DNA from 4 places in the Desulfovibrio sp. 7SRBS1 genome. Region 4 is predicted to be linked to each of the others. Evidence: riboswitches for the same ligand, from Rfam matches in the RefSeq annotation. Region 4 holds a riboswitch; each other region holds the start of a gene.
What was found. Region 4 has a riboswitch for cobalamin ahead of ACI0FJ_RS09070 (anaerobic ribonucleoside-triphosphate reductase activating protein). Riboswitches for the same ligand answer to the same signal wherever they lie in the genome.

Region 1: it holds a riboswitch for cobalamin, as region 4 does, so the genes downstream of both, ACI0FJ_RS18920 (5-methyltetrahydropteroyltriglutamate--homocysteine S-methyltransferase) here and ACI0FJ_RS09070 (anaerobic ribonucleoside-triphosphate reductase activating protein) in region 4, are expected to answer to the same signal.
Region 2: it holds a riboswitch for cobalamin, as region 4 does, so the genes downstream of both, ACI0FJ_RS05935 (sirohydrochlorin cobaltochelatase) here and ACI0FJ_RS09070 (anaerobic ribonucleoside-triphosphate reductase activating protein) in region 4, are expected to answer to the same signal.
Region 3: it holds a riboswitch for cobalamin, as region 4 does, so the genes downstream of both, metE (5-methyltetrahydropteroyltriglutamate--homocysteine S-methyltransferase) here and ACI0FJ_RS09070 (anaerobic ribonucleoside-triphosphate reductase activating protein) in region 4, are expected to answer to the same signal.

Annotation. Positions count from the first base shown of each region.
Region 1 covers NZ_JBJKFD010000001.1:4,285,706-4,293,525, forward strand. The annotation lists gene ACI0FJ_RS18900 (glycosyltransferase family 4 protein) at 1-884, shown strand, start outside; gene ACI0FJ_RS18905 (hypothetical protein) at 889-1,404, shown strand; partial or broken gene ACI0FJ_RS18910 (IS5 family transposase) at 1,528-2,742, shown strand; partial or broken gene ACI0FJ_RS18915 (hypothetical protein) at 2,863-3,057, shown strand; gene ACI0FJ_RS18920 (5-methyltetrahydropteroyltriglutamate--homocysteine S-methyltransferase) at 3,278-4,411, opposite strand; cobalamin riboswitch at 4,639-4,839, opposite strand; gene ACI0FJ_RS18925 (M15 family metallopeptidase) at 5,265-6,065, opposite strand; gene ACI0FJ_RS18930 (TRAP transporter large permease) at 6,136-7,419, opposite strand; gene ACI0FJ_RS18935 (TRAP transporter small permease) at 7,416-7,820, opposite strand, start outside.
Region 2 covers NZ_JBJKFD010000001.1:1,231,521-1,239,340, reverse strand. The annotation lists gene ACI0FJ_RS05940 (FecCD family ABC transporter permease) at 1-375, opposite strand, end outside; gene ACI0FJ_RS05935 (sirohydrochlorin cobaltochelatase) at 390-1,298, opposite strand; cobalamin riboswitch at 1,409-1,596, opposite strand; gene ACI0FJ_RS05930 (sirohydrochlorin cobaltochelatase) at 1,642-2,442, opposite strand; gene ACI0FJ_RS05925 (MarR family winged helix-turn-helix transcriptional regulator) at 2,705-3,088, shown strand; gene ACI0FJ_RS05920 (methyltransferase) at 3,140-4,162, shown strand; gene ACI0FJ_RS05915 (double-cubane-cluster-containing anaerobic reductase) at 4,584-5,858, shown strand; gene ACI0FJ_RS05910 (acyl-CoA dehydratase activase) at 6,030-6,779, shown strand; gene ACI0FJ_RS05905 (tetratricopeptide repeat protein) at 6,995-7,795, opposite strand.
Region 3 covers NZ_JBJKFD010000001.1:1,673,115-1,680,934, forward strand. The annotation lists gene ACI0FJ_RS07780 (hypothetical protein) at 270-491, shown strand; gene ACI0FJ_RS07785 (hypothetical protein) at 500-982, shown strand; gene ACI0FJ_RS07790 (DMT family transporter) at 1,122-2,012, shown strand; gene ACI0FJ_RS07795 (LexA family transcriptional regulator) at 2,108-2,764, shown strand; gene ACI0FJ_RS07800 (hypothetical protein) at 3,025-3,180, shown strand; cobalamin riboswitch at 4,344-4,473, shown strand; gene metE (5-methyltetrahydropteroyltriglutamate--homocysteine S-methyltransferase) at 4,802-7,060, shown strand; gene yjgA (ribosome biogenesis factor YjgA) at 7,157-7,639, shown strand.
Region 4 covers NZ_JBJKFD010000001.1:1,957,644-1,965,463, reverse strand. The annotation lists gene gltA (NADPH-dependent glutamate synthase) at 1-504, shown strand, start outside; gene ACI0FJ_RS09085 (hypothetical protein) at 636-1,376, opposite strand; gene ACI0FJ_RS09080 (hypothetical protein) at 1,798-1,977, shown strand; gene ACI0FJ_RS09075 (hypothetical protein) at 2,260-2,745, shown strand; cobalamin riboswitch at 3,259-3,427, shown strand; gene ACI0FJ_RS09070 (anaerobic ribonucleoside-triphosphate reductase activating protein) at 3,478-4,260, shown strand; gene ACI0FJ_RS09065 (ribonucleoside triphosphate reductase) at 4,163-6,166, shown strand; gene ACI0FJ_RS09060 (NAD(P)-dependent alcohol dehydrogenase) at 7,166-7,820, shown strand, end outside.

The DNA of each region.
Region 1 (7,820 bases), 2.3 Mb from region 4:
GCCGGTCTGTGCATCCTGGCTCGTTTCGGCGCTTGAATCGTCTTTTGCACCAATCTCCGGATATCAAAATTTTAAACACGCACGATGCGCGTTCCGCAGCCCTGGGCGCGTGGCTGAAGATATTCAGTGGCGTACGCTTCCGGCTGGTGCATTCGCGGCGCGTGTCCTATCCCATCAAGGGCTTTTGGGGCGTGGAAAAGTACAGGCAGGCCGATGCAGTGGCCGCCGTAAGTGCGGAAATCCGCGACGTGCTGGTGGACTGTGGGCTGGTTGCCGACAAGGTGTGCGTCATCCACAGCGGCATCGACGTCAGCCGCTACAAAGAGCGCCTTGTGCGGCACAAGCCCCTGGTGCTCGGCTTCCTTGGCGCGCTTAGCCCGCAAAAGGGTTGCTCTGTTTTTCTGGATGCTCTGCGCATGTTGCAAGGCATGGACCTGCCCGAGTGGAAGGCCGTGATTGTTGGTGACGGCAAACTGCGGCGCGAACTGGAACAGCAGGCGCAGAATCTCGACCTTGCCGACTGCACTTTTCTCGGGTTTCAGGAAAGCCGCGAGGTCCTGCCGAACATGGATATCCTTGCCGTGCCCAGCGTGGACGGTGAAGGCTCCAGCGGCGTAATAAAGGAAGCCTGGGCCGTGCGACTGCCGCTTGTCGCCTCGGATCTGCCCTCCAATCTCGAACTCGTACAGCCGGGTATCAACGGGCTCAGCTTTCCAAATCACAATCCGGAAGAACTCGCCCAATGCCTTGCACAGCTCATGCGCGATCCCGACCTCTGCGACCGCCTTGTCCTCGGCGGCAGCCAGACGCTCAAGGATTTTACCGATGCTGCCATGGCGCAGCAATACTTTGAATTGTATCAGAGTTTCTACCAGGAGTTATGACGGTATGGATTTTAAGCAATGGTTGGAAGAAGAGTGCGAGGGGATAGGTCAGGCTACAGCTGTTAAATATTATAATGCTTTATCCAGATATTTATCTAATTTGGCTATAGAATTAAATTTTTGTGAATGTAAATTACTTAAAATAACAAATTTAAATGATTTTAAAAATATTTTTATTAAAATACAGAATAGTAATGAATTTATAGAAAAGGATACTACTGGGAATGGGATGTATAGCGCGGCATTAAAAAAGTATGAAAAATTTTTGAAGAGTTACGTAACACATTTAGATGATGATTTGCTGTCTATATTAAAAGATAAATCAATTCAGGGAACAGAAAGGGAGGCTCAAGTAAAGGCAAGGATTGGGCAAGGAGAATTTAAAAAAAAATTAGTTGAGTATTGGAAAGGATGTGCAGTTACAGGGTATAAAGATGTGTCGTTGACGGTTGCGTCACATATCAAGCCATGGGCACGGTCATCACCTGAGGAGAGACTAAACCTATTTAGTCGGGCCTGAAATATCTCTAGTGGATTGATTTTTATTAACAATTCTCCTTGTACAATGTAGTATTTTCGACCAGAGAACGTTGTGAATTCGTATAAAACCGGTCGAAATGATGCAGCGAATGGCGGGAGAATCATGAGGGCAAAACCCAAAAAACAGCCGCAGGGTACGTTCCTTTACCCAGACCTTCTGGACCAGCTCAATCCGAAGGCTCCGCTCCTTCAATTGGCGAGGAGAATTCCCTGGGGGCGATTCGAGGAGGAGTTCGCCGGACTCTACAGCGACCAAGGTCGGCCAGCCAAGCCGCCCCGGCTAATGGTCGGGCTGATGCTGCTCAAGCAGTTGGAGAATCTGAGCGACGAACGGGTCGTGGAGGCATGGACGCAAAATCCCTACTACCAGGCGTTTTGCGGTATGACCGAGTTCCAGTGGAAGCTGCCTTGCGATCCCACGGATTTGATCTATTTCCGCAAGCGCATTGGCGAGGACGGGGCACGACTGATTTTCGAGGTCTCCGTGGAACTGCACGGTGATGACGCCAAAGAACGAGAGATCACGGTGGATACCACGGTCCAGGAAAAGAACGTAACCTTTCCTACCGACCTGAAGCTTTTGACCAAAGTCATCGAGGGCTGCCGTAAGATCGCGGACAGCGAAGGCGTCGGTCTACGCCGCAGCTTCAAGCGCACGCTCCCCAAGCTTCGGCTGAAACGGATGAAGATGGCCAAAAAGGCGAGGAAGATGCGGACAATGGCTGGTGCCTTGATCCGTGAACTCCGGCGCAAATTGCCGGGCGAAGCCCTGGGCCGCCACCAGGAGCGACTTGACCTGTACGAGCGGGTCAAGGACCAGAAACGAAGCGACAAGAATAAGGTCTACAGCCTACACGAACCCGATATTCTCTGCATCTCCAAGGGTAAAGCGCACAAGCAGTACGAGTTCGGGCGCAAGGCGTCCATCGCGGTCACAAAAACTACGGGTATCATCGTCGGCGCGATGTCGTTCAACGAGAACGTCTACGACGGCCATACGTTGCCGGATGTCCTCGAACAGTGTTGGGAGGTCACCGGGGTCTGTCCGTCCATGGCGATCTGCGACCGAGGCTACAGGGGCCTGAATCAGGTCGGTGACACGCAAATCCTCATCCCAAAGCCTCCGAAGAAGAAGGACACACCGTACCAGCGCCTTATGGCGCGGCTCCGCTTCCGCCGTCGGGCGGCTATCGAGCCGGTGATCGGCCATCTCAAACACGATCACCGCATGGCCCGGAGCTATCTCAAGGGCGCGGTCGGCGACGCCATTAACTTGTTTATGGCCGCAGCGGCGTTCAACTTCAGGAAGTGGATGCGGAAAATCGGAGAGTTTTTTGCGCTCTTGGCGTTTCTGCTCCTCGGCAAAGACTCAAGCCGACGGCTGGCGGAAAATGTGGCGTAGAAGCTGAAACGGGTTTTTCAGGCCTGACTATTTAATGGACTGCTACTTATTCCTAATATTGACCGAGCTTTTGATGCTGGATTTATTTCTTTTGATGAATCTGGAGATATTATGATTTCTGACACATTCAAGAACTTTAAGGTTCTTGGAATTAATAAAAAAATGAAAATTAAGTTAGACTGTCGGCATTTTCCCTTCCTAGAGTTTCATCAGAAAAATATTTTTAAATAATTTTTATTTTTTCCTTGTTCATAAGAAAATCCCCGTGTGGCCCTTGGGTCACACGGGGATTTTCTTACGAACCGTAGGTCCAGGAGGCCGTTGCCTCCTGGCGGAGTCCAGAGGCAGCGCCTCTGGTCCTAGGTTGCTGGAAGTATTAAATGTGTAGACCGCGTAAGTTGAGTTTCCCGGCAAGGCAACGAAGCCGGAAGCTCAAGTCGCGCGGTCTAGCCTATTTCCAGACTTCAGCAGCAGTATCGACCACAAAGCGCAGTTTGGCCCACTGTTGTTCTTCAGTCAGGGTGTTGCCTTCCTCGGTGGAGGAAAAGCCGCATTGGGGGCTGAGGCAGAGCTGATTGATCGGCACAATCTGGGCTGCTTCTTCCAATCGGGCCAAAACCTCTTCACGTTTTTCCAATTCACCGCTTTTGGATGAGATGAGTCCCAAGACAACCTGCTGATCCTTGATATGCTTCAGCGGTGTAAAGTCTCCGGCCCTGTCCGAATCGTATTCCAGGAAGAATCCGTTCAGCTTGGCATTGGCGAAGAGTTCCGGAGCCACCAGGTCGTATCCGCCGCTTGTGAACCAGGTGGAACGGTAGTTCCCCCGGCAGATGTGCATGGTTACGATCATGTCGTCGGGACGGTCATCAATGGCGGCATTGACGAGCCGCACATACTTCTTGGCCAGTTCGTCCGGGTCTATTCCCCGTTTGCTCATGGCTTCGCGCTGGTCCGCATTGCACAGCGCACCCCAGCTGGTGTCGTCGAGTTGCAGGTATCTGCAGCCCGCGTTGTAAAAGGCGGCAAGTGCGTCACGGTAAGCCTGGGCAATATCGACCAGGAAGCCTTCTTCCGTGGGGTAGAAATCGGGGCGGGCAAACTGCTCGTTGCGAACTGCCAGTACAAAGTGGAGCATGGCAGGGGAGGGAATCGTCATTTTGGCGGTGTGGTCGCCAGCGCATTTTTTGAGGAATGCGAAGTGCTCCAGCATGGGATGGGTGCCGAAGCCGATTTCTCCCACCAGCTCCACGCTTTCCGCGCGGGTATGAACGCCCTGGAAAATAAATCCTTTGTCCGTGACTTTTTTTTGCAGGCCATCAAGATCGGCCATGAAATCCAGGTGCCACCAGCTGCGGCGCAGTTCGCCGTCGGTTACGGCCTTCAGGCCGCATGCCTTTTGCTTTTCCACAATGTCGGCAATGGCTTTGTCTTCGGCTTTCTTGAGCTCGGCAGCGGTAATTTTCCCTTCCTGAAACTGGCTCCGGGCCTGCTTTACGGATGCCGGGCGGAGTATGCTCCCTACGTGGTCGGCTCGGAAGGGGGGGAGAGTGCGGGCTGTAGCTTGATCAAATGAGTTTGTCATAATGGTATCCATGGTTGTTTTCGAATGAATGAGCAGGGGCACCAATTGCCAAAGTGACCGCCCCAGTAGGATTGTGGCAGGAGGCTGAGGCCTCCAAAGCCAGCAACGAACTGAGCGTCATACACTGGCTCTGGTTTGTTTTGCGAAAGAAGAGAACTCGAAGGCGGAAGCATTCGAGATGATCGTGAGGATTGTCTTTGCGCGAGACGAAACCAACAAGCCGTTGTCATCACAGCGTTGACAAGACGTCTCCTGGCTCCCGGTTCGAGTGTGCCTGGCCTTCCCATTCTGTGGCGAACAGTGGCTTCGGCTGCATGGCCGGATACAGTGGCGCGTCCGCAGCGGCCTTTCACCGCTTTCCGTTTCTTGTCAACTATATCTAGATGTATTGATATATGTTGGTGAGAGTCTTGTCAAGAACAACATCAGGTTACTGAAAAAGGCACGATAGCTTCGTTGCTGCGAAAAAACTCAACCCCTCGCGTATCAAGGAAATACGCGTCGGCCTTGATTTTTTCTATCGCCTTGCTCTCGTACTTTTTTGCGCAACCTGCCAGGGCTGCTCAAAAAGGTGCGATAACCCTATGTCCCTCTGTTCATAAGAAAATCCCCGTGGGCCATGGGCCACACGGGGATTTTCTTATGAACGAATCGCAGGTCCAGGAGGCCGTTGCCTCCTGGCGGAGTCCAGAGGCAGCGCCTCTGGTCCCAGATTGCTCAATGTACTCCTTTCGTTGCTGCGAAAAACTCGAATCCTTGCGTATCAGGAAATGCGCGTCGGCCTCGTGTTTTTCTAGCGCCTTGTTCTCATACCTTTTGAGCAACCTGCAAATTAAACTTTGTAGTCACTTCCTCAGCCTCCGGCGCTGACCAGGGTGGTGATCTCCGAATTGGGCGAGGGCACGAACGAGGCGAACGAATTGAGCGTGACGATCTTGGGGCCGTACAGGGCGTGGGGTTGTTCCTTGAGGTACGCCCAACGCTGGGTACCGTACTCGAAATGCCACCACTCGCCATGGTAGTTGACGAATCCCGCCCGTATCATGACGTCGTACAGCAGGCGGCGGTTCTCCAGCGCGTCTTCCTCGGTTTCGGAAAGAGTTTCGCCCTGCTCCAGCCGTTCCTCGAAATAGCGGGTGTTGGAAATGGGGCCGGGGTAGTCGAAGGGCGCGCCGAAAAAGAGGGGCTGCCCGTCTGTTGTGGCAATGGTCAGGTCCACGGCGCCACCTGTGGCGTGGGGCGAGGGACGCGAGCTTTCCAGGCTGGGCCGGGCAACGAATTCACTGGTCATTTCATTGATGGTCGGTTCGTCCTTGTCCGGGTAGACCTTGGCGAGTGCGGCGGCACATTCCCGGAAGAGCGCGGACTGTGTTTCCTTGCTCCGCCATGTGTCCAGGATGACCAGCCGCATGCCTTTGGGCAGCAGGCTGTTTGCCTTCAGCAGCATGCAGCGTATCTGGTCGCGTGCGTAGCATTCGGGAAGTGCGCGGTCTATGCCTGCGGAAAAGTAGGCGGGCCGGACAAGAATTTGATTTTCAGCCAGGGAGAGGGGAACTATGGTTTCCCCGCTCTCTTTTATTTCCTTGGTAAAGACTTCATCCCAGGACGGCGTTGCCGATACCGGTATGGGAGGGGAGTCTATGAGTCGTGCCATTGGAACCTCCAATGCATGGGCAGTGCTATATGTAGGCCCGCCCGGTTCTGGGCGGGCCGTTGCTTGAGTACTAGTATCCCAGCAGACGCGGCAGCCAGAGGGATATGGACGGGAAAAAGATCAGCATGAGCTGGCAGGCCAGTGCCACGAGCACGAACGGCCAGATGTGCTTGAACATCTTTTCCAACGACACCGAGCCGATGGAGGCCACGATGTAGACGCAGGCTCCCATGGGCGGCGTGATGAGCGCAATGGTGATGTTGAGCGTCATGACGATGCCGAAGTGCAGCGGATCGATGCCCGCAACCACTGCCAGGGGCGCGAACACGGGAGTAAGCAGCACCAGGGCGGCGATTTCTTCCATGAACATGCCCACCACAAAGACGATAAGGCTCATGAACAGCAGCACCATGGACGGGGTCTTGGCATACTCCAGAACCAGGGGGGCCAACTTTTGCGGCACCTGCTCGGACGAGAGAATCCAGCCCACAATGGTGGCCGCGCCGATAACCACGAAGATGACGCTGGACAGCCGCACTGTATTGGAAAAGGCCTTGGTGATTCCCTTCCAAGTGAGCTGCCGGGTCCAGATGAGGCCGACCAACAAGACATACAGGCTGGCCACGGCGCCGGATTCCGTTGGCGTCATAAAGCCGAACAGAATGCCGCCGATGATGATGCCGGGGGCGATAAGTGCCGTAACCGCACCGCCCGTTGCGCCCATAAGCTTGCTGAAGGAGAACTTGGCGTTCACGATGGGCAGGTTCAGCCGGGCAGCACTGATGCGGTGCATGACCATGAAGGCGATGCCCAGCAGCAGACCGGGCAGCACACCTGCCATGAACAATGCGCCCACGTTGGTCTTGGTCATTGAACCGAACAGGATCATGAAAATGCTGGGCGGAATAATGGGACCTATGAGCGAACTGCCCGCGGTAAGGCCTGCGGCATAGGAACCAGGATATCCGCCCTTTTTCATGGCGGGAATCATGATGGAACCCACGGCGGAGGCGTCCGCGGCAGCCGAGCCGTTGACACCGGCAAAGATGATGCTGGCGACCACGGTAACGTAGCCCAGCCCGCCCTTGAAGTGCCCTACGAGCGCTTCCGCGAAATTGAGCAGGCGCGAGGTAAGCCCGGCACTGCCCATGAGCTCGCCAACCAGTATGAAGTAGGGGATGGCCAGCAGGGAGAACGGTTCCATGCCTCCGTAAAACTGCTGGATCATGATCCGAAACTGGGAAAAGTCTCCGATGTAGAGGAATCCGCTGATTGCAGTGGCGAGCATGGCTGCGAACAGGGGCAGCCCGCAGATGAGCGTGGCAAAAAAAATGGCGAGAAGAACGAAACTCATTTTATGTCCTCCTTGCCTGGAACATCGGTTTTATGGGGAATGGGAATAAACTGTTGCAGCGTGTACTGGATGAGCATGAGCCCCATGCCCACAGGGATGGACATGAGCGGCATGCTCTTTTTGATGCCGAGGGTCATAATGGTGAACAGACGCAGTTTGTATGCGTATTGGAAGCCTTGCACGATCATGAACACAAGGATGGCAGCAAAGACGAGCCGGCGGATGATGGTGACTATCCGCTGCGGGGTGCGGGGCAGGCGGTCCACTATGATGCGGATGGCCATGTGTTCGCCTCTTTTGATGGCCGGAGCCGCCGCAAGCATGACCATCCAGACCAGGGTTATCTTGGCCAGGTCCGTGGTCCACATGGGGGGACGGTAGAAGCGGGCGAACACGCCGAG
Region 2 (7,820 bases), 730 kb from region 4:
GAAGAAAATGGCAAGGCTTGCCCCAAAGGCCGCACCCGTGGAAACGCCAATGGTGAAGGGATCGGCCAACGGGTTCTGTAAAATGCCTTGGAACACGCAGCCGGAAACGGCCAGGGATGCGCCCACCAGCCAGGCCAGCAGGGAGCGGGCCAGGCGTAGGTCCACCACTATGGTGTGTATTGCCGGAGACAATGCCGCACTGCTTTCGCCACCGAAAAGGGCGGTCAGCACATCATCGGCGGCAATGGGAAAAGGCCCGGTGAAGCAAGCCCACAGCAGGGCCGCCGCACTGGAGGCAAGCAAGACAACGGCGGCAACTGCAAGAACGCGCCGCCGCCGTTGTTGGTTATGAACAAGAAGGGCTGGGTGGCTCAACGCCAACTCTCGTTTTAATGTTTCAGTTGCTGCATGGCGGTTTTCAGGTGGTCAATCCAGATGGAGGCCACATTGTCCATTTCCGCTGTTCCCTTGAGTACGGGAACACACTCTATACCAGCTTTTGTCAGCACGGACTTCCATGAATCCGGCTCGTCTCCGGCCATGTCGTTTCTGGCATGGTCTCCAGCCACGGACATGAAAGGCATGACGTATGCCTTTTTGATTTTCCGCGCCTTGAGCGTTTTGATGACATCATCCAACGTGGGGGAGCCTTCCACAGTGCCAACAAAGACATTGGGGTCCTTGAGGCTGAAATAATACTGCATGCCAGGATAATATACATTGGCAGGGTGCGGGGTGCCATGTCCCATAAACACCACGGCCTCGTATGGTTTGCGTTCCTTGGGCACGTTTGCCAGCAGCGCGTCTGCCGCTGCGCTCATGTCCGCAGCGGAGCTGAGCAGGGGCTGGCCTACTGCAATGTGAGGAATGCCGTTGGGCATTTTCTGGAAAGCCCTGGTCGTGCCAAACATGGCATGGAATTCTTCGCCTGGAATTGTGTGCAGAGACTGAACAGCCACATCGGTAAAACCTTCATCTGCCATTTTGGCCATGGCCTGGGCCGGGGAAAGAAGAATTTGCCCCTGTTTGGCAAGTTTGTGGCGGATGATGTGCGAGGTATAGGCCCATTGCACGGGAATGCCGGGGAAGGCCTTTTTGACCATGGAATCGATGTTTTTGAAAGCGACCTGTGCTTCGGGAACACTGGTTCCGAACGCCACCAGAAGGATGCCGGTTTTTTCCGGTTGTTCTTGCCCGTGCGAGGCCAGAACGCCGGTACAGCTCAACGTCAGAAGGAGAAAGGATGCGCACAGCAAATACAACAGGCGCGAGGTCCTGCAATGAAAAGATTTGTACATGGAGAAGCTCCGTTGATTTCCGGGGCGGAAATAAGGACACCCTGCAGGTAGGGCAGGGTGTGGCGTCGAAAAGACGATCCTCTCACGGCAATGCCCCCGTTGTCGGAGAGAGTGTGAAACTACGGCAGACAGGTCTTCTGACTTCTCCTTTCATCGGCGGCCTTCCCGGTAGCAACCAGTGGCGTGTAAGGGCCGATACAGCCTTGTGGACTGCGGAGTAACAGCGGCGGGTCCGTTCCGGTTTTACACCGGATTCCCTATTAAGCGCACGGTGCGCATCTGTCGTGAAAAGGTGATTAAGCCGGGTGGGGGAAAAGTGTCAATGGAGCTTTTGTAGTGCCTTTCAGCTTTCCACGGCCTGGACCGCGTCTGCCAGATGAGCGAGCCAGATGTCCACAAATGGCGGGTGTTCTATGATTCCGGTCTGCCGGACGTGGCACTGCATGCCTGCTTTTTGGATGCGGCTGGCCCATGACGCGCTTCCGTTTCCGGCAATATCTTCACGTACATGATAGCCGGGGACGCTGAGAAAAGGCAGCAGGTGGACGTTTTGGGGAGCCCGTGTGAGCAGAATCTGCAAAATTTTATCAATGCCCGGTTCGCCGGTCAGGGTGCCGATGAGGATGTCGGGATCGATTTTGTGGACGACTTTCTGCAAGGCTGCGTAGCAGGCATGTCCTTCGTGGATGGCACCGTGCCCGACCAGTACGGCGGTCTCACCGGCACGGCAGGGCGGAAGATAGGTGCGCAGGCCTTGCGCGGTAAGTTCAAGGTCTTCCGGGGAGTCGAGCAGAGGGCCGCCCACATGCAACGCTTCGAATTCGCCTGCCTGCAACCGTTCCATACAGGTGTCGCGCATATTTTCGAATTCGCTGCCTGGTGCGGTATGCAGCGACTGGACAGCCAGCCTGGTCATGCCCTTGGCTTTGAGTCGGTCCAGGGCGGAATCAATGGAATCGGCCTGCTGTCCGGAACGGGTAATGCCCCGGCGTACTTTTTCCGAAGTGAAGGCCCAGACAACCTCCCATTCGGGATATAGCGCGCGTACTCGTTGCTCCACAACGTCAAAACCCTGGCGCGCGTTTTGACGCACCGTGCCGAATGCGGCCAGAACAATGGCCTTGTGTTGTGAGGTCTGCTTCATGGAAATTTTATGTATCTGCAATATGCTTCGAGAGCCTAGCGAAGTACACGGGCCGGTGGCTGGGTGTCAACCAGAGGAGTAAAACGGGGGGCAACCGGTGAACAGGTGAAAGAGGCATCGTGGCATTAAACCGCAAGATCAAAAATGTTTGACGAGGATGTGTATAGCAGCTATACACATCGGTATGAGAACTTTTGAAGCCATAGGGCCACTGTTTCGGAATCTCCGGCAAGCCCTGGAAAAGTATACGGCTGTGGAAAAAATGCCCCAGAATTTGGGGCCGCAAGGGCTTTCCATGTACCCAGCCGAGGTGCATATGCTGGAAACCATCCTGGAGCTTGGTGGTGCCAGCATTACCGCTTTGGCTCGGGAAACCGGAATTACCAAAGGTGCTGTCTCTCAATTGGTAGGGCGGTTGGCAGAAAAGAATTTGGTTGAAAAGACGTTGGACAAGGACAACAGGTCACGTCTGATTGTTCGGTGTACCCGGTCCGGGCATGAAGTATGCGCCGGACATAACACTTTTCATCAGGAGCATGATAAGGCGTTCATTGACTACCTGCGACAGATGGACGAAGTCGATTTTAAGGCTGTGTGTGACTTTGGGCAGAAGTTGAACAGTTGGATGGACGGGTACCTGAAGTAATTTTTTTACCCAAAGTGTATAGGTGCTATATACTTTAACAAAGGAGTCTCCGTGAACATTCCCACTCCGAAAACAAGCTTTTATCCTGTGCGTAGCCTCCAGTTTCAGGGGGTAGGAAGCAGTGCCCTCAGTGCTGCCATGGAAATAGGGCTTTTTGATGCCTTGGCGGATGGACCGGCCCTTCCGGAGCAGATTGCCGAAGCCACAGGGACATTGGACGACCGTCTGGCCCCCCTGCTTGATGTCTGCGTTGCCTTCGACCTTTTGGAAAGAAAGGGGGCCAAGTACTCCAATACGCCGACAGCTGCCGAGTTTTTGGTCTCCTCCTCGCCGTTGTTTCAGGGAAAAGCCATGCAGTTGAATACCTATTTCATGTCCTTGTGCACGGAAAATATGGTGCACCTCTTGCGCAATAAAGAGGGGCTGAGTGAGCAGGCGGCACCCTGGGCAGCGGATTTTGCCATGGAGGGAACGGCCCAGGAGGCCATGGCTGGCCCCATGCAGCGGGCGGTGGAGATAATTGCCGAATTGCCGGGCTTTTCTGAGTTTACCCGCATGTGCGACATTGGCGGCAACCATGGCACTTTTTCCATGCTTCTTACGGACAGAAATCCGTCGCTCCGCGCGGTTATTTGCGACCTTCCCGATGTAGTGGAAACTGCGGCCGAGCGTTGCCGGAAGCTGGGATATGACGGACGTGTCGAGACAATGGCGTATGACATGCGCAAGGACCAGTTGCCCGAGGCTTCGTTCGATCTGGCTTTGGCCTCGCATGTTTTTTACAGCCTGGTAAGCAGCGAGGACGCGTGGGCTGAAGCTTTGGGGCGCATCTGCCGGTCCTTGAAGCCCGGCGGCTGGTTTGTATCCCATCACATGGCAAAAGATGAGGACACGTCCGCCAAGGATGCGTCTCTGCTGGATTTAGTTACCAGACTGGCCGGATACAAATCGCACTTTCTCCCCGTGGATACCCTGAGTGATATGCTGGCTGCCTATGGTCTGCAGGATATCAGGGTGGTCAAAACCTCAAGTAAGGGGTGGTCCACACTGGTTGCCGCCCGCAAGCCTTTGTAGGCCTGCTTTTTAGTCTGCATAAGGCGGATATACTATCCGGAGCGGCTTTTCGAGGAGAGCCGCTCCGGATTTTGTGGTAATGACCAATAATATGCCCAGATCAATTTTCATTTATTTGTAATGTTGTAAATTTGTATTGAATTTTAGGTGATTACGTCACTTTTTCAAAGCATTGAGATACATATGAAGACTGCTCTCTTCGGACTTTTCCTTCCCCTGTACTGCATAGTTTGAGTTTCAGACTCCAAGTAAGGTATCTCGGTTTGCATTTATTTTGTCGATATATCTCCTTTCCAGGAGTTCCTACTATCAATTTGTACACCCTATTGCCTGTAACGTAATGAAACTGGGGGAGGTTTCCGGCCCCGACAAAACAACTGCAACGCATCATCCGCCAGAGGATACGCACCGGAGGACAAACATGAGCGAAACGCATAGGGAAATGTGGGAAAAACTGAACCTGGATATTGAAGCACACGATGGCCTGCTTGAAGTGCTGGGGAAGTTTTACGGCGATATTTACATGTCTCAGGACAACCGCCTCAAGGGAATGGAATACATGGACTTCGTATTGAGCGAAGTGCATGGACTGCGCATACAGGAGCTGCAGGACGCCAAGGCGCAGGGGCATAAAGTTGTGGGGACATTCTGTGTTTTTGTGCCCGAAGAGCTTACCCTGGCCGCTGATGCCATTCAGGTGGGGCTGTGTGCCGGTGCCGATGCTGGAACGCAGGAGGCGGAAAAGCGTGTTCCCCGCAACACCTGCGCTTTGATCAAATCTTTCATGGGCTTCAAGCTGGCCCGCCTCTGTCCTTACATCGAGTCCAGCGACCTGGTTGTGGGCGAAACTACCTGCGACGGAAAGAAAAAGGCCTATGAAGCTCTGAGCGACCTGCTCCCTACCTATATAATGGAGGTCCCGCAGACCAAATCCTTGGCAGCCAAAGAATTGTGGCGTTCCGAAGTGCTGCGCTACAAGGAAGAATTGGAGCGTCTAACCGGAGTTACCATTACAGCGGAGCGTCTTGCCCAAAGCATCAAGACGGTCAACGACCGCCGTCGTGCCCTGCAGCGGTTGAACGCACTGCGTGCCGCCGACCCGGCTCCCATTTCCGGACGCGACGCGCTGCTGATCAACCAGATCAGTTTTTATGACGATCCTGTCCGGTTCACCACAAAGATCAACGAACTTTGCGACGAACTCGAAGCCCGTGTTGCCGCAGGCGAAGGTGTGGCTCCTCGCAATACGCCGCGTCTGCTCATGGCTGGCTGTCCCATGGCCGTACCCAACTGGAAACTTCCGTACGTGGTGGAAAGTTCGGGTGCGGTAATCGTGGGCGAGGAGTCCTGCATTGGAACGCGCAATACCCGCGACTTGGTGGACGAATCCGCCACCACGCTGGAAGGCATGATTGACGCCCTTGTCGACCGTTACATGAAGATAGACTGTGCCTGCTTTACGCCCAACGACGAGCGCATGGACAATGTGGCCGAGTTGGCGAAAACGCTCAAGGCAGACGGCGTGGTGAACTATTCCCTCATGTTCTGTCAGCCGTATGCCCATGAAGGCATGAAGCTGGGTAACATGTTCGAGGCCCAGGGCATTCCCATGCTTGCGCTGGAAACCGATTATTCCATGGAAGATGTGGAGCAGCTTAAAACAAGGGTGGAAGCCTTTGTGGAAATGCTCGGCTAGCAAGTGCGGGGTGTCCGGAAACGTCGCGGGCGACACCATACAAATCAAGCGTCATGGCCGACACACCGTTGGTCATGGCGGTGAAATCGGACCTGCGGCAAAGGCTATTCAACGCTTTTGCCGCAGGTACCACGTTTTGTCACGGTACTCTATCAGTCGGGGAAATCGCGTATGATTGCAGGAATCGACATCGGGTCGCGGAGCATGGAACTGGTGGTGCTGGAAGGTGAGGAGATAACCCTTTCCCGGCGGCTTCCTACAACGTTTGATCCGCGAAAACAGCTGGTTAATCTGCTGGAAGGGGTACGCCCCAGCCATGTGGTCGCCACCGGATATGGACGGCAACTCGCGGCAGGGTATGGCTTTGATGCGGACGTACAGACCGTGACCGAGATAAAAGCCCATGCCCGCGGCGCCGTACATTTCTTTCCCGAAGCCCGCGCCGTGCTGGACATCGGCGGGCAGGACACCAAGGCCATTGCCCTGGGGCCGAACGGACGGGTGCTGAAGTTCGAGATGAATGACCGCTGCGCTGCCGGTACAGGAAAATTTCTGGAACATCTGGCCAACGTCTTTCAGATACCGGTGGAGGAGTTCGGCGATTATGCCCTGGCCGGAGAGAAGTGTCTGACCATCAACAGCATGTGTACCGTGTTTGCGGAAACCGAGGCCACCTCGCTCATGGCGGGTGGAGAACAGCCACAAAGCATTGCTCTGGGACTGCATGCCTCGGTTGTGGCGCGTACTGCCAATATGTTGCGCAGGGTCGGTGGGGCCACTCCGGTGGTTTTTGCCGGAGGAGTGGCCAGAAATCCGTGCATGGTCAGACTGATGTCCGAGGCGCTGGAGGCGGTTCCCCTCATCCCGGAAAATCCGGATATGAACGGCGCGCTGGGGGCGGCGTTGTGTGCCAAGCTGTAAAACGTTCAGGCTGCTGAAAAAAGCACGAGAGTGTCGGTGCAGTAAAAAAATATGTCCTCGCGTATCAGGAAAAACGTGTCTGAATTGAATTTTTCTTACGTTTTGCTGTGCGTATTTTTTTGAGCAGACGGGCAGGTTGAATTTTATATTTAATGAAAAAGGGAGAAGCTTTCGCTTCTCCCTTTCAGTTTTTCATTCGTGTGCTCAGTGAGAACTCAGCCCCTTTTCTTTTGGGCGAATTGCAGCATTTTGGCGGCCTGGGCAAAGTTGGGGTTGATTGCCAGGGCTTTTTCAGCGGCGTTGGCCATTTGCCCCCACTTTTTCCAGTCGTGATACAGACGCCCTATGTTGAAGTAGAGGTATTCGTCCGTGGTGCAGAAGGTGAGAGCCCGCTCGTAGTATTGTTCCGCCGTGGCGAAGTCCTGCATCTTGCGCAGGACAATACCGATGCGGTTGTACAGGTGAACGGCTTCGGGATCGTCCTTCAGGGCCGCATCAAGGTAGTCGAACGCTGTCTTGTACTCTTCGGCTTTGAGAAACAGGTCTGCTATTTCGGCCTTGAGGTCGGCATCGTGCGGAAACTCCTTGATGAGTTTGTCCGCCGTTTTTTTGGCCAGCTCCGCTTTGCCCTCTTCCAGCTGCTCGGCAATCTGCTTGAGCCCGTCGGCCTTGCGCTGCTGCATCTGTTTGAGCAGCCCCTGCACCTCGGCCTCGCTTGCGGCCTGCAGTTCTTTCATCAGCTCATTGAGCTGCTCAAGCAGGGAGCGCTCCTCCCCTTCCGAATAATTGATGATAAGGGGATAGATTTCCTTGAGCTTTTTATTGGCCCCCAACGAGTAGATCGCAGCTTCGAGCAGTTGGGCAAATTCCTGCTTTTCCGCCTTCATGAGTTTGTTTCTCAGGATAATCACGACGGCATCGTGCATAGCCTGAACAGCAGGAATAAGTTTGTCCTGTTTGAGATGCGAATTAATGCTGGCAATAAGTGAACGTGCTTTTATCAGTTCGGCGGACATGGCATTTATCCTTACGGCAAATGGT
Region 3 (7,820 bases), 280 kb from region 4:
TTCCAACAAGCCAAGGCAGGAAAAACTTTGGCATTTTATCAAAATAAGCAAAAAAATATCTCTGTTTTTAATAAATACGGAACTTTCGAACCAGCTGTTCGCGATAAACGCATTGCCTTGACAGCAGGGGGGAAGAAGGGATTACAATATACATCGGGTTGTGCCCTTCCCTTGTCTGTAAATCTTTGCAATATACACATCCAGTGGTAACGCAACTTACGAGATTACGAGCGCAAAGGATCTCTAGCCTTATGGATGCATTCGTCTTTATGTTCGTCATAATTGCAATTGTTCTGGAATTGCTCTTTTTCCTTTCTCATTACGACAAGCACCGGAACAAACTTGCCAAGCGCAAATACGAATTCAGATTTCTGGAAACCAAAGTATCTGCAAAAATAGATGCTTTGAATGCCGAAGTGGAATTGCTGGAGCATGAAGCTGAAACAGCCCGAGCACAACTCAGCAGTGCTGAACACAATTCCGGAGTATAAATTCTGCCATGGTAATCGCCCTCTCCCTTCTTCTTCTCGTTGCCTGCTCATTGGGCTTCCTCTTCTTCAGCAAACAAATTGTGATATGGTACAATAAATCCCTGGCCGAAATAACAGCCAAGGAAGAAGCTCTGAGCACTGAATACAAGGAACTGAAAAAACGCAAAAACAGCTTGAAGTCTGAAATCCAAAACATTGAACAGAAAATTTTTCTTCTGAAAAACGACTGGATTGAGGCACCGGAAGAAACGCCGACACTCAAAAAAAATACCAAGTCTTCAGGCGAGGATGTTTCCCATTGGCTGCTCTCGTCCGGCAGGATAACCATGGAGCAACATCAAAAGGCCCAAAAGCTGACAGGAAAAGTCGCGCAGGACTTTGTGGAAACCTGCATTGTACTCGACTTTCTGGATGAAAAAACCATCAAAGAAGCCCGCCGCATCATGCGTACCGGGCAGCTCCCGCCTCGAGAAATAAAAGCCCCAAAATAGCCTTCCCGCCCCTTCTTCCATCTAAAGCAAAACAATTGCCTGTTCTGTGTGTTTGCCATACAGTACGCGGCTTCCCGTCAGATTTCGTCTGGTTTGCCCAGCGAATTTCGAACATCCCGGAGCGACATACGGAGCAGCCATGCAAACCAGAGAACTCAAAGCCGACGCACTCTTGATGATTACCGCCCTTATCTGGGGGGGGGCTTTCGTCGCACAACGGCTGGGAATGGACCATGTCGGACCATTCACCTTCAATGCCGTTCGGTTCGCCTTGGGCGCTGCGGCACTTGCTCCCATTGCCATGCGCAGCCACGGCACAAGGGGCGATGCGCTCTCGGGCTGGAAAGCCGCAGTTGGCAGCCTTGGCGCCGGAGCTCTGCTCTTTGCCGGGTCCTCACTCCAACAGATGGGCATCATCTGGACAACGGCAGGCAATGCCGGTTTCATTACGGGCCTTTATGTCGTTATCGTCCCCTTTCTGGGCCTGTTCTTCAGGCAGCGCCCGGGACTAGGCAGTTGGGTAGGCGTAGTCCTTGCCGTAAGCGGAATGTATTTTCTCAGCGTCACCAATGGTGGCATTGCCATGAACAAGGGTGACATCCTGGTCTTTGTAGGTGCATTTTTCTGGGCCGGGCATGTTTTGCTGCTCGGCTGGCTGGCACCACGCATGAATCCTATCCGCCTGTCCTGTGTGCAATTCGCCTGCTGCTCCGTGCTTAGCTTTTTCGTAGCCCTGCCAACGGAAACATTTACCCTAACCGGGTTGTACGGCGCTGCCGGTCCCATCCTCTACGGCGGGCTCATGAGCACCGGCGTAGCCTATACCCTGCAGGCCGTTGCCCAGCAGGACGCCCCACCCACCCACGCAGCCATCATCCTGAGCCTGGAAGGCGCATTCGCAGCCCTCACAGGCTGGATAATCCTCGACGAAATGCTCACACCCCGAGCCCTGGCAGGCTGCGCCCTGATCTTTGCCGGAATAGTCACTGCGGAATTGGCTCCCAACCGAACTCCAAGCCAAGCAGAATAGGTTTTTTGAAGAATGTTCAAGACGTTCTAAAAAAAGCTTGCCGTCATGTTAACTTTTATATACAAGATAAACACGATATGAACATGGAGTGACGTGTGACAATATTTGATGAATTTTACAGCAGGATTCGCAAGGCCACCGGCCTGCAGACACAGCAGGAGCTGGCAGCCCTGTTGGGCGTGAATCGTTCGGCCATCACCCAGGCAAAAAAGCGGGGAGCAGTGCCGGAACGCTGGATTCTCAAAGTTTCACGCGACATGGGACTGAGCCCGGACTGGTTGGAAAACGGACGCGGCCCCGAACGCATGCCATCCGGAGCGGCTTACGGCACAAATGACGACGACTTTGAGCGTGTGCCCAAAGTACGGGCCAGGTTGTGTGCCGGTGGCGGCTCGTTCGAAACCGGAGGCGACATTGAGGGCTTCTACTCCTTTCGCCGGGAGTGGCTCCGCCGCAAGGGTAACAGCGGCCGGATGGTCCTTATGGATGTGTTCGGCAACTCCATGGAACCGGAAATCCGCGAGGGCGATACCGCCCTGCTGGACCAGGCCCAAAAAGACATCATCGCAGGCGGTATCTATGCCGTGGGCCTGGAAGACACGGTAATGCTCAAACGGGTAGAAAAAAGACCCGGCGTGCTTGTACTGCTGAGCGACAATGTCGACTACTCCCCCATTTATCTGCGCGGGGAGGAAATCGACCAGTGCCGTATCATCGGCAAGGTGGTCTGGGTCTGCCGGGAATACCGCTAAAAGCAGAGCAACAGATGTTGCCTGCGAAACAAGAGCAAGCCGGGACAACAACCGGCAGGGTGAGCGCCAACCGCCAAAAGAGAAGCCAAAGCAGCTGGCTGAACAGGCAAAAGGGGCAAAAGGACTGGAGGTCTGAAGCCATGGATCTTTTGAAGAGACAAGTCCTTTAAAAAAGAACGGTTAGAAGCGAGATATTTTTTTGCCCTTCAGGTTTATATAAATAAACAAAAAGATAGCAAACGCAACACGAGGAGAACATCATGCAACGCAGAACGTGCCAATGCGGACGGGACATCTGGGTACAGTACAAAAAAGGACGCTTTGCGGTCTTTTGGCTGATGAGCATTGAGTTCGGAAAAACCGTGCATCGTTGCCCCGATTGTGGACGCCGCCTGGACATCGACGAACTCGACTAGTGTTGATGACCGCGGCCTGAAATAACTTCTCAGGTTCGCTCATGCCGCTTCCGGAAGTTCTCCAATTTCTGGTCGCGCCTAAGGGACATGCTCAAGACAGGACATCCCAAAATGGGACATGCCCAAGACGGGATATGCCGGAGCGAAACATGCCGTGTGGAGTGCTGTATTTTTGTGAAACGGATGTGCAGTCGAGACACGAGTCTGTCCGGCACACTACAAAGCGTATTTGTGAAGGATCAGGTCTCAAAAACAGAGGCAAGACCTACAACGGGCCCGCTCCTGAGAGCCCAAATGCCCAAATGCCCAAGAGAAACACACGGTTTGTACGACGCAAGGGGAACGATGAGCTGTCCCGGTGGTGGTGAATTGCTGTTGTTTTTACAATAGACGACAGCAGGCAGCTCTGCATTACGCAGCTCCACGAGCAGAACATTTGCTGGCATCCGCTGCACCCAAAAGTTTCAGTGCGCGAACAGGCTGTGATGGTGCCACGTTCACAGATTGCTAGTAGCGGATTAGCGGCCCGAAAGAGCTATTCGGAATCATGCAAAGGGAATGATGAAGGCTCTCAGCAAATCATAATTTTCTTTTTTGTCCTATTCCTTCCTGCAGGGCACCTTTGGCTTCCGTGGAATGGCCCCTCCGCCCGCCAAAGGTGCCTCCCTTATTTGGCTCGATGAAGTTCCTGTACTCGGCCGCTTAGCTTTCTGTTTTCTGCCCGAGCAAAAGCCACCCACTCCCAAGGTCTACCAAAGCAAGCTTTGGCAATCTTCAGCTCCCTGGCTCTCCGTTTCCCCAAAAGCAAGGGAGTATCCCAGCTCTGTGGGACTCCATGTGGGAATCATAGTGCACATGTCCTTTGCTTTGAACGGGAAGTAACTCGCTGGACCCCCAAAATAGGTCGCCGGAACATTTCCATTCCCTTCATTCTGATGCTGCTTCATCCCATGCTGCGGTCCGTCCCCCGAACAAAATCATTTTTCCCATTCGCCTTGTCCCGATCGCCCCACTATCTGGGCTCCTTTTGCTCTCTTTTCCGTTTTGGCTTTCAAGTAATTTCTTTTGCAAAGTGGTGAGTAAAATGATTGACATAAAGTTCACACAACTATATCTAAATTAAATGATATTTGATTAATCTTTAACCAAAGCTCGCGAGAAACGGAAGACGGTGCAAATCCGTCGCAGACGCGCTGCCGTAACCGGAAAGTACGCCCGCCTCTTCACTGGTTTTGCCGGGAAGGAGAGACAAAATGGCATGTTGGTCAGCCAACGCACCGGAAGCCGGAAGACGCCTCGCCAGCACGAAACAAGGCCCCGCGATATGGGCTGGAAAACTATGCCGAAGCAGACAGGATTTGCTGTTGACGGAAACAGCGTGATAAAGAAAGCCTTTTCGTCGACACAAAGCACCACGTATGTAATCGTGGAACAAAATCTCCCATGCCCGGCATGCACCAGGAGCACAGCGAAGCATTTGGCCGGATTGGCCGGATAGTTCGTGGCATCCTCACACTCCAGCAGATCGCTCCGCATTTTCACGATTTTCGACCGCGCCGGAAAAGCCACACCGGCCCCGAAACCGAACACAGGAATGCTTATTCATTCCACGGAGGAGCACATGCGTACACATTCTCTGGGATTCCCCCGCATTGGACGTGACAGGGAACTCAAAAAAGCCATGGAAGCCTTTTGGCGAAAATCCATCAGCCAGGACGAACTCCTCAATGCAGGAAAGGAACGGCGCCTGGAAAACTGGAAGATTCAAGCCGAAGCAGGTCTTGACCTCGTACCCGTTGGAGACTTCTCCTTCTACGACCACATGCTGGACACGGCAGTCACGCTCGGCTGCATTCCACAACGCTTTGGCTCGCCGGACTGCGACGCCGACCTTGAGGCCTATTTCCAGCTTGCCCGTGGAGGCGACCACCTCCCTGCCATGGAAATGACCAAATGGTTTGATACCAACTACCACTATATTGTTCCTGAAATTGCTCCCTACCAAAAATTTTCACTTTCCTCGTCCCGCCTGTTCGCACAAGTCCAGGAGGCCTTGGATGCCGGACTGAAGCCCAAGGCAGTTCTCCCCGGCCCCTTCACGTTCCTCCACCTGGCGAAGTCCACCCGGCCGGACTACGATAAATGGAACGCACTCGACGACTGTCTTGCCGTGTATGGGCAAATCGTGGAACGTCTTTCCCAGAGCTGCGAGTGGATTCAGATCGACGAGCCTATTCTCTGCTTGGACACTCCCCCCGGCTTTTCGCAACGTTTTGTCGACGCCTACACAAGACTGCAACAGCACTGCGCCCCGGCCAAAATTCTTCTGGCAACCTATTTCGGAGCCATCGACGACAAACTCTCCTTGCTGACCGCTCTGCCCACAGCCGGGCTGCATATAGACCTTGTTCGCGCTCCGCAGCAGCTCAACGCCGTAGCCAAAACCCTTCCCAAGGACAAATTCCTCTCCCTCGGCCTTGTGGATGGCCGCAACATCTGGAAAACCGGACTTCCTGCTGCCGATAAAAAAAAACGTCAGGCTGCCGAAATCCTGGGCAATGACCGCCTCCTTATTGGCTCCTCCTGCTCCCTCCTTCACTGCCCCGTGGATTTAAACTCCGAAACAACCCTCGCCCCTGAAATCAAAAACTGGATGGCCTTTGCTGTCCAGAAATGCAGCGAAATAGCAACACTTGGCAAAGCAGCCTCGGGTATAGATGTAACAGCCGCATTCGCCCAAAGCGACGCAGCCGCTGTAAGCAGAGCCACAAGTCCCAAGGTCGTCAACCTTGGCGTACGCCAACGGGTGGACGACATCACCCCGGACATGGCCAGCAGAAAATCTCCATTTGCCGAGCGCATCCGGCTGCAGAAAGACAGACTCCAACTGCCACAACTGCCCACAACAACCATTGGATCGTTCCCGCAAACTTCGGAAATACGTGCGACCCGCCGTCAAAGAAAAATCGGAGAACTCGACGAGTCCGCATACATAACAGCCATGCAGAGTGCCATAACCGAGTGCATCCATGAGCAGGAGACCCTCGGCCTGGACGTGCTTGTCCATGGCGAGCCCGAACGCAACGACATGGTCGAATACTTTGGCGAGCAGCTGGATGGCTTTTGCTTCACAACCAACGGCTGGGTGCAGAGCTACGGCAGCCGCTGTGTAAAGCCGCCCGTTATTTACGGCGACGTGCACAGGCCCCGCCCCATGACCGTAAGCTGGACGACGTATGCCCAAAAGCAAACCGCCAAGCCTGTCAAAGGCATGCTGACCGGGCCGGTCACCATCCTCTGCTGGAGCTTTGTGCGCGACGACCAGCCACGGAGCCAGACCTGCCGCCAGATCGCCCTCGCCATTCGCGATGAAGTGACCGATCTGGAAAAAGCCGGAACTGCCATCATCCAGATAGACGAACCCGCCCTGCGCGAGGGCCTTCCACTGCGCAAGCAGGATTGGCAGGAATATCTGGACTGGGCCGTGCAAAGCTTCAAGCTGGCAACATGCAGTGTGGACGACACAACGCAAATCCACACCCATATGTGCTACAGCGAATTCAACGAAATCATCGAATCCATTGCCGCGCTGGATGCCGACGTCATCAGCATAGAGGCCAGCCGCAGCAACATGGAGCTTCTCGATGCCTTTGCCCGCTTCCACTACCCCAATGAAATCGGGCCCGGAATTTGGGACATTCACAGCCCCCGCGTTCCACCTCTGAAAGAAATGGTCAGCCTGCTGCATAAGGCGCTCGACGTTATCCCCGCCGAACGTTTGTGGATGAACCCGGATTGCGGTCTCAAAACCAGGGATTGGCCCGAAACCAGGGCGTCACTGGCCAATATGGTCGCAGCCGCCCGCGCCCTGCGCAAATAACAAAAGGCCGGGGAGGGATCGTCCTTTCCCGGCCTCTTTTTTCCTCCCATGCGGAACGTACTTGCCGTCCGCCCTCCACACCGTTAAAATAGCCCCATGGAAGACAATTACAAATCCCGCACCCAGCTGAAAAAGGAAATGACCGCACTGCAGGAGATGGGCAAGACCTTGATAAAAATGCCCGATTCCCGCCTTAAGGCCATGAACCTCCCCCCGGAGCTTGCCCAAGCCGTACGCGACGCCAAGACCATAACAAAGCACGAAGCCGTGCGGCGCCAAATGCAGTACATCGGCAAGCTCATGCGCGACATAGATCTGGAGGAAATCCAGGAACACCTCGACGCCTGGGACCAGGGCCGGGCCGTGGTAACGCAGGCCTTTCAACAGGCCGAGTCCTGGCGTGACCGACTCGTCAGCGGCGACATGGGTGCGCTTGAAGAAATTCTGGAGCAGTATCCCCTCGCCGACCGGCAACAGCTCCGCACACTGGCGCTCAATGCCAAACGCGAACGCGAAAAGAATAAACCGCCACACGCGTTTCGGGCCCTCTTTCGGACAATCAAGGAGCTGAAAGAGTAATCAACACCAGAGGCGCTGCCTCTGGACTCCGCCAGGGGCATCATGCCCCTGGACCCGCAAGCTTGCCAACGAAAACTCCCCATAAGCGTAACGCTTATGGGGAGTTTTCGTTGGCAAAACGGCCTAATCAATTCAGATTAATACGAAATATAAACGGCTACTTAAAAAGGTACGAGAGCAA
Region 4 (7,820 bases):
GCTGCCCGTACCGCTCTGCGTCTGGGTGCCGAAGAGGTGACCATCGTCTACCGGCGTACGCAGGAAGAAATGCCCGCCCGTAAAGAGGAAATTCACCATGCTTTGGAAGAGGGCGTGCAGCTGAATCTGCTGGCCAGCCCGACGGAATTCCTGGGCGATGAAAAGGGCAACCTGAGGGGACTCAAGGTGCAGCGCATGCAGCTTGGGGAACCCGACGATTCGGGACGGCGCCGTCCTGTGCCCATTGAAGGTGATACTTTTGAGATCGAAACCGACCTCTCCGTTATTGCCGTGGGAACCGGCCCCAACAAAATCCTGCTGGATGCCACGCCCGACCTGGGACTGAACAAGTGGGGCTACGTGCAGGTGGATGAAGAGACTGGAGAAACCTCCATTCCCAACGTCTTTGCCGGTGGCGATATCGTAACCGGCGCTGCCACGGTTATTCTGGCCATGGGTGCCGGACGCCGCGCAGCCAAGGAGATCGCCAAGCGGTTGCTGTAGGCCCGCAACAAAACGCGATCTTCTCAAATGACTAATAAGGCCCGACGCAGAGTTCCTGCGCCGGGCCTTATTTTTTGAGCAATCTGAAAGTGCTGACCTGTTTTGCCTGGGCTCCGATGGGTCCGGAAAAATTATTTGCCGGCCGGGCCTTTGGAAGTTTTGGAAGCTTGGGGAGCCTGCGCCGGCTGGGGAGTCTCCCCGGCACCGACTGGTTCTTCTCCGCCGCCCATGCCACCTTCTTCCGGCAAGGCGGCCAGTTTGGCCGTGTTGGCCGCGTTGTCCAGCGAGGTAAGCAGACGCATGACAACCTTGCTGAGTGGAAGCCCCTTGCTGCCGCCCACCTGGCTGAGGAGCAACGTGGGCAGGCGCACCGGTTCGGGCCCTGTATCCTTGCTTTTGAGCATGCCGTCCACTGTGTACATGTTTTCGATGCGGATGAGTGGATCGCTGCGCTTGTGGTGCAGGTCCATTGCGTACACGCGGATGGCTGCGGTGAGGTTGCGACCTATTTCCAGAATGTTGTCTTCATCCACAGGGCCGGACAAAAGGACGACCGGCTCATCCAGGACGACTTCGCGCAAGGTGAACGGAGAGTTGAACAGGATATCCGGCTTGAAGGCCAGACGTATGGACCGCACTGCCAAGGCGCTTCCGCTGGGAAAGCCTTTCGGGTTGTCGATTCGCAGATCGTAGAGCACGGCCTCGCCTGAAAGAAGCGAGACCTTGGCCTCTGAAAGGGTGCCGTTAACAAGACAGGTGTCTTTGAGGTAGTCGGTTACGGCACTCTCGACCAGACGGTTTATTCCAATGCTGACGCCCCAGAAGAGCAGGCAGCACAAAAGCGTAATTGTAATAATGGCTTTGCGTATCATAGGCATCCTGTTGGCGGTGTCGGCGCACTATGGCGCGTCCGTCACCATGCAAAACATGGTTGTGCCGTCTTCTGCAAACCGTGTGCGCTCCATGCGGGCACGGCCGGCGGTAGTTCCGCACAGTCTTTGCGAGACTGTCAGAAGAATGATCGTAAGCCCCCTCAACGGATACTTTGCAGCAATCAGGGGAGGTTGGTCAACAGACTCTTGAAATGTATGCAGACAATTTTGTGCTCACTGGGGAGTTTACATTCAGATAAAAAATGTGGGAGAGAAGAAATTGATTTCCATAGTGTGGCTTGACATTGTGCCAAAGCAATGGAATTGTCATACAATCGTAATGGCCCTTTTTTACATGTTCTTCCAGCCTAGTTTTTCCAGAAGCCCCGTACTGCAACCTATTGAGCAATGGAGACTGAGCATGACTGTGAAGGAAATCGTGGCCAATGCCAAGGCTTCCGGTTCTCAGAAAACCGCTGAAGCTGAGAGTTCCCAAGAAACGGAAGATCTGGTCCGTAAGCTTCTCGAGAAGTTTTGCCCTTCATGCGACGAAGCGGAAATAGACCAGGCTGCCGAACAGATCAGTTCCGACATGTTCTAACTCATCAAACATCTTCCCTTTGTGGAGGAAAAGCCCGGTGCTTCGGCATCGGGCTTTTTTTGTATGCGAAGGGCAGGGGGCAACTTATCCCCCATATAAACGTTGTGCTGTCCAAAGGGCCATTGGGGGGGATAGGGCAGAGCAAATCCTTGGTACCCAATTATATTTTATTATTTATATGGGCGTGTCATGGGATGCGGTCGATGTGTGTTCGCATCTCTGCTTGAAAAAAAAACTCCCCCCGCCTATTCTCAGATAAACGCGAAGAAAGGAGTTTCACCTATGCGGCATACAGCGTCGGCTCTGGCCGTTGTCTTTTTGGGGATATTCATGTGGGGGTCCTTTGCCCTGGCAGCGGACACGTTTGTCGGCTGGGAGGCGGACGGCGAATACAGTAAAATGTACGACGTTGCCGAGTACGATAAGATCAAGGGCAGCTTTGTAGAGCTTATAGATGTGACTCCCTTGCCAGGAATGGCAGTGGGATCGGCCATTGTGGTAAAGGACCGTGCGGACGGCGAAGATATTGTGGTGCATGTGGCTCCCAAGGGGTACATCCACGAGCAATTGGAAGCGCTCAATCTGCGGCCCGGACAGAAAATAAAGATATACGGTGCTTGGGTGGAAATCGACGGGCACGATGTGCTCATGGCCACCAAGATCAAGAAGACCGAGAACGAATTCGTCAAGGTGCGGCGCACCAAGGACGGCTTTCCTTTCTGGAACATGACTCCTGAAGAAATTGCCAAGGAACTGGCCGACTCCTGAACTGGCCGACCGGGGAAGCCGGAAAATTCGCCGGAAAGAAACAGTAAACTGCCTTCCCATATGGCCGCGTGCAGCGGGCCGGACAAGAGCAGGGTGGTTTTTGGCAGGAAAAGTCCGTGAGGTACATAAATGTATTCCACGGACTTTTTATTTAGATCTATGACCGGCCTGTGTATAATCCGGGGAGTGCTGTTCCTAATCCTATTCCGTGAAACATGCGCTGTCAGTACGCTCCAGATGCTTTGCCGATAAGATAAAGTCCCGCCATGTGAAATGGCCGGGGCTTTTTTTCAATTTTTTTTGATGCCCTGCCGAATAGGGGGTCCCCCTCCACTGTCCTGTGGAAAAAGTTTTTCAGACATGATTAATTGAACCTAATTGCTTGTAATCGGCGATGAGCCAAAATAAAGTAACGCTTTTGAACAGAGCTGCACTGTACAAGAAATGGCTGATGAAGTAGGTTCACTCTCAATGTGCGCGATTGTCTTCCGGCCTTTGGGGCAGGATGGAAAATTGCGAATTATTTCTTCAGGTTACGCTTAATCGCTTGATTTTTTTTCGGTTTTCCGGTGCGATTCCGGAGCGGTTCCGCCGCTGTATTTCGCGAATCAGTGAATGTTTTCAGAATGTTCTTGCCGATTCGGGATAAGCCAGCAGACCCTGCCTGAAGACTTCCTCCAAAAGTCTTCCACAAGGAAGACGACAACGTTCAGCCACACAAAATACAGCCGCATGCACGACAAACTTTCTCCGGCCTGGCAGCTGCTTCGGGGACTCCAACCTCTGAGCCTTTGCGATTGGCCTGGTCACACCACCTGTGTTCTGTTTTTCGGCGGATGCAACCTGCGTTGCCCCACTTGCCACAATGCGAACATTGCCTGGCACCCGGAAAAACAACCTGCCTTGTTTACACCCGACGTGGTCAATTACATCGAGCGCCGCAAGGACTGGCTCGACGGCATTGTCATTTCCGGCGGGGAACCCACCATTGTTCCCGATTTCCCCGCATTCCTTCAGGACATGAGGAGCTTTGGGCTGCCCGTCAAGGTTGATACCAACGGGTTGCAGCCGGGCACCGTGAGCATGCTTTTGGAACAAAAGCTTGCCGACGCGTTTTTTGTGGACGTGAAAGGTCCATGGCACAAGTATCCGGCCCTTACCGGCGATACATGCACCGAACGTCAGGCGCAGGAATCCCTTGAGTGGATTTTCGCTCTGGCCGCAAAGCAGCCGGACGTCTTTCGTTTTCGCCTTACCAAAGTACCTCTGCTCGATGCCCAGGATATCGAGACTGCCAAGACCTATCTGCCCAACGGTTTTAAACTGACGTTGCAAGACTACGTCCCCCCACGGAGAAGCAATGCCCAGCAAGATAAGCAAACGCGACGGTTGTCTGGAGACCTGGTCCACGGAGAGGATTGCCCTGGCCATTCTGAAAGCCCTGAAAGCGAGCGGGGTGAAGGACCCGCTGCTGGCCAAACGTCTGGCGGGGAAAGTAGAAGCCAAGCTTGGTGATGTAGATATTGCCGACCAGGAACAGGTTCAGGACATGGTCGAGATGGTGCTCATGGAGTCCCGTCTGTACCATGTGGCCCGTCGCTATGTTATCTATAGGGAAAAGCGCCGCCAGCTCCGTGAGCATACCGAGGCCTATCTCGACATCAAGGACACCATAGACAACTACCTGAACAAGGCCGACTGGCGTGTGAGTGAAAACGCCAACATGACCCATTCCTTTCAGGGGCTCATGCTGCACCTGTCCGGAACGGTTCAGGCCCGCTATGCGCTGGAAAAATATCCTGAGGAAGTCCGCCAGGCCCACGAGCACGGCTACTTCCACATCCACGATCTGTCCTTTGGGCTGGCCGGGTATTGCGCGGGCTGGAGCCTGCGCGACCTGCTGCTGGAAGGTTTCGGACTGGAAGACCGTTCCTGCGCCGGCCCGGCCCGCCATTTCGACTCCGCTTTGGGGCAGATGGTCAACTTTCTCGGCACCCTGCAGAACGAATGGGCTGGTGCCCAGGCCTTCAACAACATGGACACGTACCTGGCTCCCTTTGTCCGCCACGACAATCTGAGCTACGACGAAGTCTTTCAGGCCATGCAGAAGTTCGTGTTCAACCTGAATACGACCTCGCGCTGGGGTGGGCAGAGCCCGTTCACCAACCTGACGTTCGATCTCAATCCGCCCAAGCATCTGGCGTCCGAAGCCGTGATCATCGGCGGTAAGTTGCAGGATGCCACCTACGGCGATTTCATTCCCGAAATGGAAATGATCAACCGCGCCTTCCTGGAAGTGATGCTGCGCGGCGACCACCACAGCCGTATCTTTTCCTTTCCCATCCCCACCTACAACATCACGGAAGATTTTCCCTGGGACAGCGAAGTGGGGGACTTGCTGCTGAAAATGACCGCCAAATACGGCGCTCCCTATTTTCAGAACTTCATCAGCTCGGACCTGGCCCCCGAAGACGTCCGCTCCATGTGCTGCCGTCTGCAGATGGACCTGCGTGAACTGCGCAAGAAAACCGGTGGACTGTTCGGCGCGGGCGACCTGACCGGCTCCATCGGCGTGGTTACGCTCAACCTGCCCAAGCTGGCCTATCTTGCCCAGGGCGAGGAAGATTTTCTCGACCTTATCGGCGAGTACGCCACCCTTGCCAAGGACTGCCTGGAGTTCAAGCGCAAGATGATCAACGACAATCTGCAGCGCGGCATGTTTCCCTGGACCTACCGCTACCTCAAGAACGGGTATAATGCCCACTTTTCCACCATCGGGCTGGTCGGCGGCCACGAGGCATGCCTCAACCTGTTGGGCAAGGGCATAGATTCGGAAGCCGGAACGCGCCTTATGCAGCGCGCCCTGAACCATCTGCGCGATCTGACCTCCGATTTTCAGGAGGAAACCGGCAACCTGTACAACCTGGAAGCCACGCCCGCCGAAGGGACCAGCTACCGGCTGGCAAAGATAGACCGCGGACTGTACGAGAACATCATTACCTCGGGCAACGGTACGCCGTACTACACAAACTCCACCACCCTGCCCGTGGACTACACCAGGGATATCTTCCAGGCCCTGGAGCACCAGAACGAATTGCAGCCTCTGTACACGGGCGGCACCGTGTTCCATACCTATCTTGGCGAAGCCGTGGCCGATCAGGAAGCCCTCAAAAGCTTCATCATCAAGGCCTTCAGCAAGACCAAAATTCCCTACCTGTCCATCACGCCGACCTTTTCGGTTTGCAAGAACCATGGATACATCTACGGCGAGCACTTCGAGTGCCCCACCTGTAATGAGGAAACCGAGGTGTACACCCGTATTGTCGGCTACTACCGCCCCGTATCGCGCTTCAACAAGGGCAAGTTGGCGGAGTATGAGGAGCGTCTGGTGTATTCCGACATTGGTTGTCCCGTCTGCTAGGCTGTTAAAAAAGACGCCCTGACGGCGTTGCTGCGGGGTTGGCGAACCCTTGTGTATTGAAGAATACACGTCGGAACCGCCAAACTCCTCGCGCCTGGTCAGTTCGTTTTTTTAACAGCCTAGGTTAAAATTTGTTGTTAAAAAAAACGCCCTGACGGCGTTGCTGCGGGGTTGGCGAACCCTCGTGTATTGAAGAATACACGAGGGTTCGCCAAACTTCTCGCGCCTGGTCAGTTTGGTTTTTTAACAGCCTGATTTTTTCAGGCTACACGATTTTCGCGACGAACGCGTTTAGGTTCGTTCAAAAGAGGTGTTTGAGGCCGGGCAGTAGGTTCACTACTCTCCGCATTCTCAAACACCTCTTTTTGTTTTCCCAGTCCACGAAACTTACCCAGCCGGAAAGAGGGAGCACCGTCAATTTCCCCCATTTTTTCTGGGCAGGGAAAGGCAGAGCATTTTTATAGTCCAGGAAGTGGCGAATAATGCGGTCTCACGTCTCCCGGACTGATTATAATATAAGCGGGTTGAAAACAGAGTCGGTTGCGGCTCAAGCTGTTGAATGAAGGTGTTTGGAATGCGGGGAATACCGCTCCAGGCACTTTTTTTGTTTCTGCGGCCGTATCCGAAATTGGGGGCAGACCGCAGGAGCGCTTGCTTGTTGGGGGAACATTGCCCGCGGCAATGGGGCTTCGGTGGGTGAAGGGGGGCAATTGTTTGGGGTACGAAGGGCGCAAATTTCATGGAAGGGGAAGCCATGGATGCTTGCTTGGTGGGACGTGGTTGCAGGTACGGGGATGAACGTAGAAATCTTCCGGGAAGGCTGTGGTGACGCTATTTTGAGTATATGTAGAATTGTGTAATTGTTTGATTATTTTGTATGAAAAAAATGTCTTGATTCATTTTATGTAGGGCGTAACGTACAAGCCGGTATGTGATTTAATTCACATGTCTGATTGCATGAAAGTTGTTCTAAGTGATTAAATTCACAAGGAGGCTGTTATGAAGGGTTTCGCCATGCTTGGCATCGGGAAGATCGGCTGGATAGACAAGGACGCTCCCAAGCCTGGGCCGCTGGACGCCATTGTGCGTCCGCTTGCCATTGCGCCGTGCACTTCGGACGTGCATACGGTGTGGGAAGGGGCTATCGGCGAACGTACGGATATGATTCTTGGTCACGAAGCAGTGGGTGAAGTTGTCGAGGTCGGTGCTTTGGTCAAGGATTTCAAGCCGGGCGACAAGGTCATTGTTCCCGCCATCACGCCGGACTGGAATTCGGTTGAAGCCCAGGCCGGATACTCCATGCATTCCGGTGGAATGCTGGCTGGCTGGAAGTTCTCGAACTTCAAGGACGGTGTCTTTGCAGAATTTTTCCACGTCAATGACGCTGACGGCAACCTGGCGCTGATCCCCGAAGGGATCGAGCCTGCTGAGGCAAGCATGCTCAGCGACATGGTTCCCACAGGTCTGCATGGTGTGGAATTGGCGGACGTCCAGTTTGGGGATACCGTGGCGGTCATCGGAATAGGGCCGGTGGGCCTTATGGCGGTTGCTGGTGCGGCTCTGCGTGGCGCATCCCACATTTATGCGGTTGGGTCCCGCAAGGTGTGTGTGGATGCGGCCATCAAGTATGGTGCCACCGACATCGTGAACTACC